Linked DNA regions of Hahella sp. HNIBRBA332. The protein of the gene in region 1 interacts with the protein of each later gene in a pairwise test. Links are inferred from orthologs where the notes say so. Each region holds a gene or a part of one and is shown on either strand. Other genes may lie near its edges.

Region 1 (6,077 bases):
GGTGATAACCACCGTAGTAAACCAGATCCACGTTCTCTTTTTTCAGCTTCGCTATCAAAGAGGAGAAGTCTTTATCGCCAGCGGTGACGCCTTCAAACGCGACGACATTGACGCCCATGCTTTCCAGCGTGCTTTTTACAGAGCTGGCGATGCCCTCGCCATACTGTTGTTTGTCGTGAATCACCGCCACGCGCTTGGGCTTGAGATGTTCAGCGATATATTTACCGGCGGTAGGCCCTTGTGCAGAGTCCAAACCGATGGTGCGGAATATGTAGCGGAAACCGCGTTCGGTAATTGAGGGGTTGGTGGAGCAGGTCACCGCCAGAATGCCTTCGTCTTCATAAACGTCGGTGGCGGGCTGGGTGGAACCGGAGCACAAGTGTCCAACCACATACCGCACGCCATCGTTGACGACTTTGTTGGCGACCGCCACAGCCTGCTTGGGTTCGCAAGCGTCGTCATATTCAACTGCTTCCAGCATTTTGCCCTTGACGCCTCCTGCTTTGTTGATCAGGTCAATGGCGGCGTGCACGCCGTTAAACTGCATTTCGCCATATTGGGCGACTGACCCGGATTGGGGTCCTGCGATACCGATTTTGATGGTTTCAGCGGCTTGAAGAGCGGAGGAGAGACACAGGCCGACTGCCAGCCCGGTCAGGGTGCGTTTCCACAGTTTCATGGGAATACTCCTTGCGAATATATTGTGATTATCGTGGTTGCAAGGACTCTAACTAAACTCCGTAGCGGCGAAGCGGTCTATAGGCATATATACGCATAGAGAGATAGGCCGATCAGAGCAGTCCTTCCAACTCCTCATTTAGCTCCAGCCAGTTTTCTTCCGCCTCAGTCAGACTTTGGCGGTTCACCCGCTGGGATTCCAGAAGCGCTTTCAGTTGTTCCTTGTTTTGGTCCTCGTAAAGGTCTCCTTCTCCTAGTTGCGCTTCGATTTCCTGCAGTTTGCCCTGCAACTTTTCTATCTCAGCTTCCAGTGTAGCTATTTTTTTTCGCAGCGGGCTTAAACGCTGCCTTTTTTCCGCTTCTTCCCGCTTACGGCGCTTGCGATCCTCGGCGCTTTCCTGCGCTTCCTCCTCGGCGGAAGCATCGCTTTTCACCGCTTCCGGTTGATTCGCCCGCAGACGGCTTAACAATTCTTTTTCGTAGTCTTCCAGGGAGCCGTTATAGGGCTCCATGCGGCCGCCATGCACCCAGACGAACTGATCCGCCATCGCCCGCAACAGGTGTCTATCGTGAGACACGACAATGACCGCGCCAGGATATTCCTGCAGCGCCATGTTCAGAGCGTGACGCATATCCAGGTCCAGGTGGTTGGTGGGTTCGTCGAGCAATAACAGGTTGGGCTTGTTCCAGGCGATCAACGCCAACGCCAGACGCGCCCGCTCGCCGCCGGAAAAGTTTTTGATGTCTCCAGCGGCTTGTTCACCCGGAAAGCCAAATCCTCCCAGGAAATTGCGAATTTCCTGCTCCGACGCCTGCGGCCTGGCTTTTTGTAAATGCTGCATCGGCGTTGCTTCAGGGTCCAGGGCTTCCAACTGGTGCTGAGCAAAGTATCCAACCCGCAAGTGCTCGCCCCCTACCCGTCGACCGGAGATCAACGGCAATTGCCCCGCCAGCGTTTTGATCAGGGTCGATTTACCTTCGCCGTTAGCGCCGAGCACGCCCAATCTGGCCCCGGGCAACAGAGTCAGATTTACGTGCTGCAAAACGGGCTCGGCGCCATACCCCAAGCCTCCGTCATCCACCACCAGCAACGGGCTGGAAATCTTATCGCTGCACGGTAGAGAAAAGCTGAACGGCGAATCCACGTGCGCCGCTGCGATCAGCTCCATACGCTCCAATTCTTTCAATCGACTCTGCGCTTGCTTCGCCTTGGTTGCTTTAGCGCCAAAGCGCCGCACAAAAGACTGGATCTCGGCGATACGGGCCTGCTGCTTCACATACAGCGCTTGCTGTTGCGCCAGCCGCATTGCTCGCGCTTCTTCGAACTGACTATAGCCTCCAGCGTAAAGCATCAATGAGCGCTGATCATAGTGCAACACGTGGGTCGCCAGATGATCAATGAAGTCACGGTCGTGGGAAATAAACAGCAGCGTACCCTGATAACGCAGCAGCCAGTTCTCCAGCCAGACCAGAGCATCCAAGTCCAAGTGGTTGGTGGGCTCGTCCAGCAACAACAATTCGGATGGACACATCAGCGCCTGCGCCAGGTTGAGTCGAATTCGCCAGCCGCCGGAAAACTCTCCAACCGTACGCGCATGCCAGTGCGTGGGGAAGCCCAGACCTTCCAGCAGACGACGTGCGCGTACTTCGGCGCTATATCCGTCGATCAGGTCAAGCTCATGGTGCAACCGCGCGGTGGCGACGCCGTCGTCCGCCTGCTCCGCCAGCGCCAGCTCGGCCTGTAATTGACGCAACCGCTTATCGCCGTCGAGAACAAAGTCCAGCGCGGAGCAATTCAGCGCGGGCGTCTCCTGAGCCATGTGGGAGATACGGGTTCCGCCTGGAAAGGAAATGTCCCCCGAGTCAGAGCCGATTTCACCCAAAATAAGGCTGAACAAAGTGGATTTACCACAACCGTTAGGGCCGACAATAGCGACGCGGCTGCGCGCCGTAACGGTGACAGTGGCGTTTTCCAGCAGATACTGGCCGGAACGTTGGATCGATAGCTGATTTAGACTTAACATGGCGGCGGATTTTAGCACGCTTGCCATCGATTCATTAAAGAGTTTTCTATGAGCGAAAACGCCTCTGACAGACCGCGGTCCGGAGCTTCCGAAAAGCCGGCTCAAGGCGACCCGCCTCCTCTGGACAACCCACTTTGGGATTATGCTCTGGCGCGCTATGCAAACCCGCAAACTCAGAAAATCTGTCTGCAATGGCAAAACCAGTTTGACGCCGACGTGAACCTGCTGCTCGCCTGCGGCTGGCTCGCCTTGCGTCAACGTCGCTTTAACCCCGCCAGCGATTTCAGCGCCATTGATTCCTGGCGCACAAAAATTGTTCTACCGCTGCGAACCGCACGCAACGCGCTGAATAAACAAAACTGCCGCCAAAACGCGCTCAGGCAGCGCATTCTCCAGTTGGAACTGGCGGCTGAACGCTACGAAATATCGCTTATATATGCTTTACTATCAGGTACGGGGAAAGAGGATTTATCAGCGCCGCAGGAAGCGGTGGAAACGGTTGCTCTTTGCCGTCGCAATCTGCTTGATTACTTCTCCCGTCTCAATGACGCGCAGGAAGTGAATCAGGCGCAATTGAATTTAGTGGCCGCCAGTCTGGTTATGGAGATGTAAACCTTTGAAGTGGATTTTTCGATTTCTGACATTGGCCTCGCTTGGGGTCGCTCTCGCCCTGCCCTTTTTTATTAAAGATAAGACAGGTTCGCCCATGTGGCGACTGCCCTTACCGGAAGGAACCGAAACGCCAACGCTGATGACCATGGACAAAAAGCTGCCAGAGCAGGAAGTGGTGCGTCAGGTATACAAATGGCGCGACGCTGAAGGCGTGCTGCAATACAGCGACGCCCCACCCCCCGAAGGCGTCAACGTGGACGTCATAACTGTAAGCAACAAAACCAACGTTATTCAGTCCGTCCCCACGGAGAAGAAGGAAGAGCGCCAAGTCGCCACCGGTTCTCCTCGCGACGCGCTGCCTCCCGATACTCGCAAGACTCTGGAGGAAGCGGAAAACAAAGATACCCTCAGTTTCGAGCGCGCGCTGAACATCATGGATGAAGCCAAGGCGGTGCGCGACCTCATGAATGAACGCAACAAACAGTTGCAGCAAGTCAACGGCGGTTAGAACTGTGAACCAGGCCCGGGATCCGGCTGGATCCCGGCGTTGACATCCCCTAGCGCGGTGCGCCAAAAAGCTGTACCTTAAAGCGCTTTATACTGCCAATCCATCTAATTTTTTTGAGGAATAATTATGAAAAAAGCGTTAGCCAGCATGAGCGGTCTGCTATGCGCTGTGGCGTTATCTTTGCCTGTCGCAGTCCATGCGGAAACGGAAAAGCTCACTAACGACGCGCAAAAAACCGGCTACAGCTTTGGTCAAATGTTCGGTCGTCGTCTGGCGGACTCCATGCCTGAGCTGGATATCGAAAGCTTCACCAAAGGCGTTGCCGACGCATACGCAGGCAAGCCTTCTCTGATGACCGACGAGGAGATCTCCGCGCAGGTTCAGCAATATCAGCAGGCCATGCAGAAAAAGCAAATGGAGCAGTTCGAGAAGCTGGCTGAGGAAAACGCCAAGAAAGGCGATACCTTCCTGGCCGACAACGCCAAGAAAGAAGGCATCGTCACCACTGACAGCGGTCTGCAGTACAAAGTGTTGAAGGCTGGTGAAGGCGACAGCCCCAAAGCGCAAGACACCGTTGAAGTTCATTACACCGGCAGCCTGATCAATGGCGAAGTATTCGACAGCTCCGTACAACGCGGCGAGCCTGTATCCTTCCCGGTTAACGGCGTTATTCCTGGCTGGACTGAAGCGCTGCAGTTAATGAAGCCCGGCGCCAAGTGGCAGCTTTTCATCCCCGCCAAGCTGGCTTACGGTCCTGGCGGCAACGGTCGCATCGGCCCGAACGAAACACTGTTGTTCGAAGTTGAGCTGCTGTCAGTCAAAGCTGAAAAATCCGACGGCTAATCCGCCGCTATTGTTTGCCCGCAACAATGCTATGCTTTATAGCATTGTTCAGGCAGACCGTCAGAGGGGCCAAACGCCCGCATCAGCCGCCGGAACTTGCATTCCGTTCGGCTGAGACTAACGCATTGACGACTGCGAACAGGACTTTCGCTGCAGGATTCGCTCCTGTGTTTTGAAGGAATAAAAACCGAGCATAAGCTGAACGCTTAAGCATTCAATGTGAGTTATCTTGAACACCTTTCACCGCCTGTTTACGTTGTTGCTTTCGGGAATCCTGGCATGGATCTCATCGCCCATCTCCGCCAACGTTGATGTTCACGATCTGCTCGCGGAAAATAAAGAAGTCGTCATCGGCTACATCGAATTCCCGCCTGTTTTCTTCACCAATGAGGAGGGGAAACCGGAAGGTTACCTGATCGATCTCGCGCGCATGCTCATGGAAAAAAGACACTATTCCTGGCGCGCCGTCTCCCGCCCTACCCGACGCATGGCCATTGAATTAGCGGACGGTAAGATTGATCTTTGGATCGGGCTCTCCACCTTGCCGGAATTCACCGGAACCACTCTGGTCGGCGATTCCATCGTCGCCCGGATCGAGCTCAACGCCTATTGGCAAGGCGATAAGAAGACCATCAACCACATTGAAGACTTGGTAGGAGAAAGCGTGGTCCTGCTACACGGATTCAGTTACGGCGGCGCCATCCGTTTTCTCCGCGACCCGGTCAACCGGATCCGTGATTGCTCCGCATTCAACCATGCTCAAGCCATTGGCATGCTCAAAGTGAAACGTTGCGATTATCTACTAAACTATGATGGACCTATGCGGCTGGAGTTGAAGAAACAGCCGGTCCAGGACCTGCGTCGCAAACGTTTGTCCTCTCTGGACGCGCGTTTCGTGGTGAGCAAGAAGCGTGATCACGCAGCCAAGTTGCTCAATGATCTGGAAAGTGCGCTGAATGAGCTGGTCGCAGAGGGAAAATGGTTTCTGCCGCCGCCGTGATGTGATTTGCACATCGGGCAGTCAGGGCGGAAACCGACTGTATCGCTCAGTCAGAAAGGGAGCTCGTCATGCTGCTGAGTTATCGCTCTTCGCTTGGTCATACTGAAACCGCCCCAACCACCGCCACGCCTTTCGTTCTCGCCACCCATCCTGAATTTACCTTCAATTCGCCGGTCGGTCTGGCGGTGGATCGCCACCGACGCGTATGGATCGCGGACACCGGAAACAATCGTCTGGTGATCATGAATCCTTACCTCAGCGAGGTGCTGGCGGTATTCGGAGGGCCGGGCAGGACACCCGGCCGTTTCAACATGCCCTTCCGCCTCTGCCCACATCCCACGAAAGCGCTCATGTATGTGTCGGACCTCGCCAATCGTCGTATCCAGGTCATCGCATATCGCAAGGATCTGCA
Region 2 (6,212 bases), 4.6 Mb from region 1 along the record:
CTCGCTGTTGGATTTGGTTGTATTTGGTCGTGCAGCGGGACTTCACATCGAGAAGATGTTGAAAGACGGCTATGGCGTGGATGACGCATCCGAATCCGATATCGACGCGACCATGGCGCGACTGGACAGACTGAACAGCGGCTCTGGCTCCGAAAAAGTGGCGGAAGTACGTAAAGACCTGCAGAACACAATGCAGCTATATTTCGGTGTATTCCGTGATGGCGAAAGCATGCAGAAAGGTCTGAAACTGCTGGAAGAGTTGGGCGGTCGCGTGAAGAACACAGTGCTTGAAGATAAGAGCATGGCGTTCAATACCGCTCGTATCGAAGCTTTAGAGCTGGATAACCTGTACGAAGTCGCTTATGCGACAGCTGTTGCGGCTGAAGAAAGAAAGGAAAGCCGCGGAGCGCACGCCCGTAACGACTACACAGAACGGGATGACGACAATTGGTTGAAGCACTCTCTCTACTTCCCTCTGGACAAGCGGGTAAGCAAACGGGAAGTGAACTTTGCGCCTAAAATTGTGGAGCCATTTCCTCCGAAAGCTCGTAGTTACTAGTGTCGTTGGGGAGACAGAGTTATGTTGGTAAGCATCTATCGTTATAATCCGGAAGTTGACGAAGCTCCCTTCATGCAGGATGTGGAGCTGGAAGTTCCTGCGGGCAAGGACCTGATGGTTCTGGACGTGCTGGGACTGATGAAAGAAAAAGATCCGACCCTGGCGTATCGTCGCTCATGCCGTGAGGGCGTGTGCGGCTCTGACGGCATGAACATGAACGGCAAAAACGGCTTGGCGTGCATCACTCCTCTTTCTCAGGTGGTGAAGAACAACAAGCTGATTTTGCGTCCGTTGCCAGGGTTGCCGGTTATTCGCGACCTAGTTGTGGATATGGCGATTTTCTACAAGCAGTACGAGAAAATTAAGCCATTCCTGGTGAATGACAATCCGCCTCCGGCGATTGAGCGATTGCAGTCACCCGAAGAGCGTGAAAAGCTGGACGGCCTGTATGAATGTATTCTATGTGCGTGCTGTTCTACTTCATGCCCGTCGTTCTGGTGGAACCCAGATAAGTTCGTTGGTCCCGCAGGCTTGTTGCAGGCATACAGATTCCTGGTTGACAGTCGCGACACTTCTACCGAAGAAAGATTGGCGAATCTCGACGACCCGTTCAGCGTATTCCGCTGCCGGGGAATCATGAATTGCGTAAGTGTATGCCCGAAAGGTCTGAATCCAACCAGAGCCATCGGCCACATACGCAATATGCTCTTACAGCGTGCTACTTAAAACTATAATTTAAAAAATTACACTGTTACGGTCGTTGCTGAATTAGCTGTCTATACTAAGAAGCTAATAGCGCCCGCGTGTTGCAAAACATGCGTGCGACATAAACAAACTGAACTGGTAGGAAATCCACTCCCTCCTTCAATCGGACGGGGTGGTTTACTGTTGTAAACCTACGGGGTTATGCAGATGTCCTCTGCGCTATCTGTGGTTTGGCACGCCTTTGCGACGCTGGAACGAGCCGTAATCAGTGGCCTTAAGCAGATAGTTCCCTGATGCAACCAAGGCGAGCTATATGCACGAAAGCACGATGGAGCAGCTGTGGCGGACTTCCCATTTGGCAGGTGGGAACTTTGCCTATGTTGAGCAACTCTATGAGACCTATCTCACCGATCCTAACGGCATACCCCAGGCCTGGCGTGAGTATTTCGACAAACTGCCAAAAGAGGAAGGACTACCCAGTCAGGATATTCCTCACTCCGTCATTAAAGAACAGTTCCTGAAACTGTCACGCAGACGCGCAGCGGCTGTCGAAGCCAGCCCAACATCATTGGTCAGCACCGAGCACGAACGTAAGCAGGTCAAGGTGCTGCAGCTGATTAACACCTACCGTTTTCGTGGACATCAGAAAGCCAAACTGGATCCTCTCAACCTGATGGTGCGCGAGCATATCGCGGACATGGAGTTGGAATATCACGGCTTGACCCGAGCGGACCTGGATACTGTATTTCAGACCGGCTCATTGTGCTTCGGCGTAGAGACCATGACGTTCGGCGAGATTATTCGTGGTTTGGAGTTTACCTACTGCGATACCGTCGGCGCTGAATACATGCATATCGTTAACACTGAAGAAAAACGCTGGGTTCAGCAGCGTCTTGAATCAGTGCGCTCGCATCCTGTTTATGAGAAAGAGCGTCGCTATCACCTATTGGAAAGATTGAGTGCGGCGGAAGGTCTTGAAAAATACTTATCTTCGCGTTATCCAGGCACCAAGCGCTTTGGCCTTGAAGGCGGCGAGAGCTTGATTCCTTTGCTGGATGAATTGATTCAGAGAGCGGGAAGCTACGGCGCCAAAGAAATCGTTATCGGTATGGCGCACCGTGGCCGTCTCAACGTGTTGGTCAACACCTTGGGCAAAAACCCCAAAGCCTTGTTTGACGAATTCGAAGGCAAGCGTCTGTTGGATGAAGGCTCCGGCGACGTGAAGTATCACCAGGGCTTTTCTTCCAACGTTCTGACTCCGGGCGGCGAAGTTCACTTGGCGTTGGCGTTCAATCCTTCGCACCTGGAAATCGTTTCTCCGGTGGTGGAAGGCTCTGTAAGAGCGCGTCAGGATCGTCGTGACGATACCGGCGGTGATGCAGTTGTGCCTGTCATCATGCACGGCGACGCGGCGTTCGCTGGCCAGGGCGTCGTCATGGAAACGTTCCAGATGAGCCAAACCCGTGGCTACGGCGTTGGCGGCACTGTCCACATCATCATTAATAACCAGGTCGGTTTCACTACTCACCGCCGTGAAGACGCGCGCTCCACCGAGTATTGCACTGACGTTGCGAAAATGGTCCAAGCGCCAATTTTCCACGTTAACGGCGATGATCCGGAAGCGGTTCTGTTCGTTACACAGGTGGCGATGGATTACCGCAACACTTTCAAGAAAGATGTGGTTATCGACCTGTTGTGCTACCGCCGCCGCGGACACAACGAAGCGGATGAGCCTTCTGCGACTCAGCCGTTGATGTATCAGTGCATCAAAAGCCTGCCAACCACCCGCCAGATTTACGCTCAGCGGTTGATTAACGAAGGCGTTATCACCGAGGAAGAATCCGCTCGCCTGGAAAACGAATATCGTGATTTGCTGGATAAAGGCGAACACGTCGTTAAAAGCTTGGTGAAAGAGCCTAATAAAGAGTTGTTTGTTGACTGGTCTCCCTACCTGGGCCACCAATGGACAGCCAAGTGCAAGACTGGCATCAGTCTGAAAACGCTGCAGAAGCTCGGCCGAAAAATGGATGTGCTGCCCGACGGATTCGTGCCTCAGCGTCAGGTCTCCAAAATCTTGGAAGACCGCAAGAAAATGACCCAAAGCGCCATGCCGGTGAACTGGGGATATGCAGAAGTTATGGCGTATGCGACCTTGTTGCATGAAGGCCATAGCATACGTCTTACCGGTCAGGATGTTGGCCGCGGCACTTTCTCTCATCGACATGCGGTTCTTCACAATCAGAAGGACGGTGGTTTGCATATTCCGTTGCAGCATTTGGCGGAAGGGCAGCCCGTATTCGACATTTACGACTCCTACCTCTCTGAAGAGGCGGTGTTGGCGTTCGAATATGGCTACGCCACCACCAACCCGAAAACGCTGGTGATCTGGGAGGCTCAGTTCGGCGACTTCGCTAACGGCGCCCAGGTGGTTATCGACCAGTTCATCACCAGTGGCGAGCATAAGTGGGGCCGTCTATGCGGTCTGACCATGTTGCTGCCGCACGGCTATGAAGGGCAGGGACCGGAGCACTCCTCAGCGCGTCTGGAGCGTTACCTGCAGTTGTGCGCTGAGCACAATATCCAAGTCTGCGTGCCGACTACCCCTGCGCAGGTATTCCATATGCTGCGTCGTCAGGTTAAGCGTCCGCTGCGTAAGCCTCTGGTGGCGATGAGTCCGAAGAGTCTGCTGCGCCATAAAGACGCGGTCTCTACGGTTGAGGAGCTTGCCGAAGGTCACTTCCACACCGTCCTTGGCGAGATCGACGACCATATCGATCCGAAGCAGGTTCGTCGGGTCATTATGTGTAGCGGTAAGGTGTATTACGACTTGTTGGATAAGCGTCGTAATGAAAACATACAGGACGTGGCGATTATCCGCATAGAGCAGTTGTACCCGTTCCCCGAAGACGACTTGGAAGAAGTTTTGTCTGCGTACAAGAAGTTGACCAATATCGTCTGGTGTCAGGAAGAGCCAATGAACCAGGGCGCCTGGTACTGCAGTCAGCACCATATGCGTAACGTCCTCGCGAAGACGCACCCGAAACTCTACCTCGAGTACGCTGGACGTCCGGGCTCCGCCGCTCCTGCTGCGGGCTATGGCCATGTCCATGCGGAAGAGCAAGCTAAATTAGTTAACGATGCCTTTACTATTTAAACAGGCGCTTAGTTAGTACAAAGGATAAAAGATGGCGATCGAAATCAAAGCTCCTACTTTCCCAGAATCCGTTGCGGACGGCGTAGTGGCGACTTGGCATAAAAAACCTGGGGAATCCGTGGCTAGGGACGAGCTACTGGTCGATATCGAGACGGATAAAGTGGTGCTCGAGGTTGTAGCGCCTGCAGCCGGCGTCATTGAGAAAGTTCTCAAAGGCGAAGGCGAGACGGTGCTTAGCGAAGAAGTTATTGCAGTATTTAAAGAGGGCGCGGCTGGAACGGCGGCGCCTGCTACGGCGGAAGAAAAGCCACAGGCAGCTCCTGCGGCGACTGAAGCCAAGTCTGGTCAGGAAGCGATTCTGAGCCCATCCGCGCGTAAAATGGCGGAAGAGAACAATCTGAATCCTTCCGACATTCAAGGCACAGGTAAAGGCGGCAGAGTGACCAAGGAAGACGTGATTAACCACTTGTCTTCCAACACTACCAGCGTTACCGCTGAAGTGAAGTCCTCCGCTCAGCCTGCAGCGGCGCCGACTATGCCTGCTATCGAATCTCCAGCGGGAGCGCGCCCTGAGAAGCGTGTGCCGATGACTCGTCTGCGCGCAAGCATCGCGCGTCGTCTGCTGGAAGCTCAGCATAACTCTGCAATGCTGACTACCTTCAACGAAGTCAACATGAAGCCGATCATGGATCTGCGTAAGCAATATAAAGATCTGTTCGAGAAGCGTCATAACGGCGTGAAACTGGGCTTCATGTCCTTCTTCGTTAAAGCGGCATGCGAAGCGTTGAAGCGTTTCCCCGCTGTGAACGCTTCTATTGATGGCAACGACATCGTTTACCACGGTTATCAGGACGTTGGCGTAGCAGTATCCACTGAGCGTGGCCTGGTTGTGCCTATCCTGCGCGATGCGGATCAGATGGGTCTGGCGGAAATTGAGTCCACCATCGGCGACTTCGGCAAGAAGGCGCGCGACGGCAAGCTGGCTATCGAGGATATGACCGGCGGAACGTTCACCATTTCCAATGGCGGCGTTTTCGGTTCATTGATGTCCACGCCGATCCTGAACCCGCCGCAAACCGCCATTATGGGAATGCACAAGATCCAGGAGCGTCCGATGGCTGTAAACGGCCAAGTGGTGATTCTGCCGATGATGTACCTGGCGCTGTCATACGACCACCGCATGATCGATGGTAAGGAAGCGGTACAGTTTTTGGTGACTATCAAGGATCTGCTGGAAGATCCTGCGCGGATTCTGCTGGATCTTTAATTCAGCGCTTTCGCCGCCGAGTTTTCCGGCGCGTCATGCTCCCTCCGCGCGGTTGCGGAGGGGTATTGCCGGAAAACCTTTTATGTACCTATAACTAAGAATTGGAAAGTAATATGGCAGATAAATTCGACGTAATCGTCATCGGTGCGGGTCCCGGTGGATATGTCGCTGCGATTCGCGCGGCGCAGCTCGGATTGAAAACGGCGTGCGTGGAAAAATGGAGTAACGATGCAGGTAAGCCAGTATTTGGCGGCACCTGTCTGAACGTGGGATGTATTCCTTCCAAAGCGCTGCTGGAGTCTTCACACAAATTCGAAGAAGCCAAACACGACTTTGAAACCCATGGCATCATGGCGAAAGACGTCTCCGTTGACGTAGCCAAAATGCAAGATCGTAAAAACAATATCGTCAAGAACCTGACCCAGGGCATTGCTTCTCTGTTTAAGGCGAATGGCGTTACTTCCATTCATGGCGCAGGTAAGCTGCTGGCCAACAAGCAAGTGGAAGTCACTGACAATGCGGGCAAT

The links. The genes of interacting proteins can lie anywhere in the genome.
Region 2: the proteins of O5O45_RS24050 (region 1) and O5O45_RS03990 interact in binary tests that used the Escherichia coli proteins (3 or more experiments, as listed by UniProt). The link is inferred for Hahella sp. HNIBRBA332 from one-to-one orthologs.

Annotation. Positions count from the first base shown.
Region 1 is NZ_CP132203.1:5,434,574-5,440,650, forward strand. The notes cover bases 248-3,136. They hold O5O45_RS24050 (ABC-F family ATP-binding cassette domain-containing protein), read right to left. Parts: upstream 2,703-3,136; coding sequence 792-2,702; downstream 248-791. Other genes in these bases: O5O45_RS24045 (branched-chain amino acid ABC transporter substrate-binding protein), read right to left, coding at 248-679; O5O45_RS24055 (TIGR02444 family protein), read left to right, coding at 2,751-3,136. Also shown: more of O5O45_RS24045, read right to left, coding at 1-247; more of O5O45_RS24055, read left to right, coding at 3,137-3,314; O5O45_RS24060 (DUF4124 domain-containing protein), read left to right, coding at 3,319-3,822; O5O45_RS24065 (FKBP-type peptidyl-prolyl cis-trans isomerase), read left to right, coding at 3,949-4,665; O5O45_RS24070 (substrate-binding periplasmic protein), read left to right, coding at 4,895-5,665; O5O45_RS24075 (NHL repeat-containing protein), read left to right, coding at 5,734-6,077. UniProt on the Escherichia coli protein: Genetic data indicate it may be involved in ribosome assembly or function.
Region 2 is NZ_CP132203.1:833,975-840,186, forward strand. What follows is about bases 1,270-4,618. They hold O5O45_RS03990 (2-oxoglutarate dehydrogenase E1 component), read left to right. Parts: upstream 1,270-1,577; coding sequence 1,578-4,418; downstream 4,419-4,618. Other genes in these bases: O5O45_RS03985 (succinate dehydrogenase iron-sulfur subunit), read left to right, coding at 1,270-1,285; odhB (2-oxoglutarate dehydrogenase complex dihydrolipoyllysine-residue succinyltransferase), read left to right, coding at 4,450-4,618. Also shown: sdhA (succinate dehydrogenase flavoprotein subunit), read left to right, coding at 1-559; more of O5O45_RS03985, read left to right, coding at 581-1,269; more of odhB, read left to right, coding at 4,619-5,685; lpdA (dihydrolipoyl dehydrogenase), read left to right, coding at 5,799-6,212. UniProt on the Escherichia coli protein: E1 component of the 2-oxoglutarate dehydrogenase (OGDH) complex which catalyzes the decarboxylation of 2-oxoglutarate, the first step in the conversion of 2-oxoglutarate to succinyl-CoA and CO(2).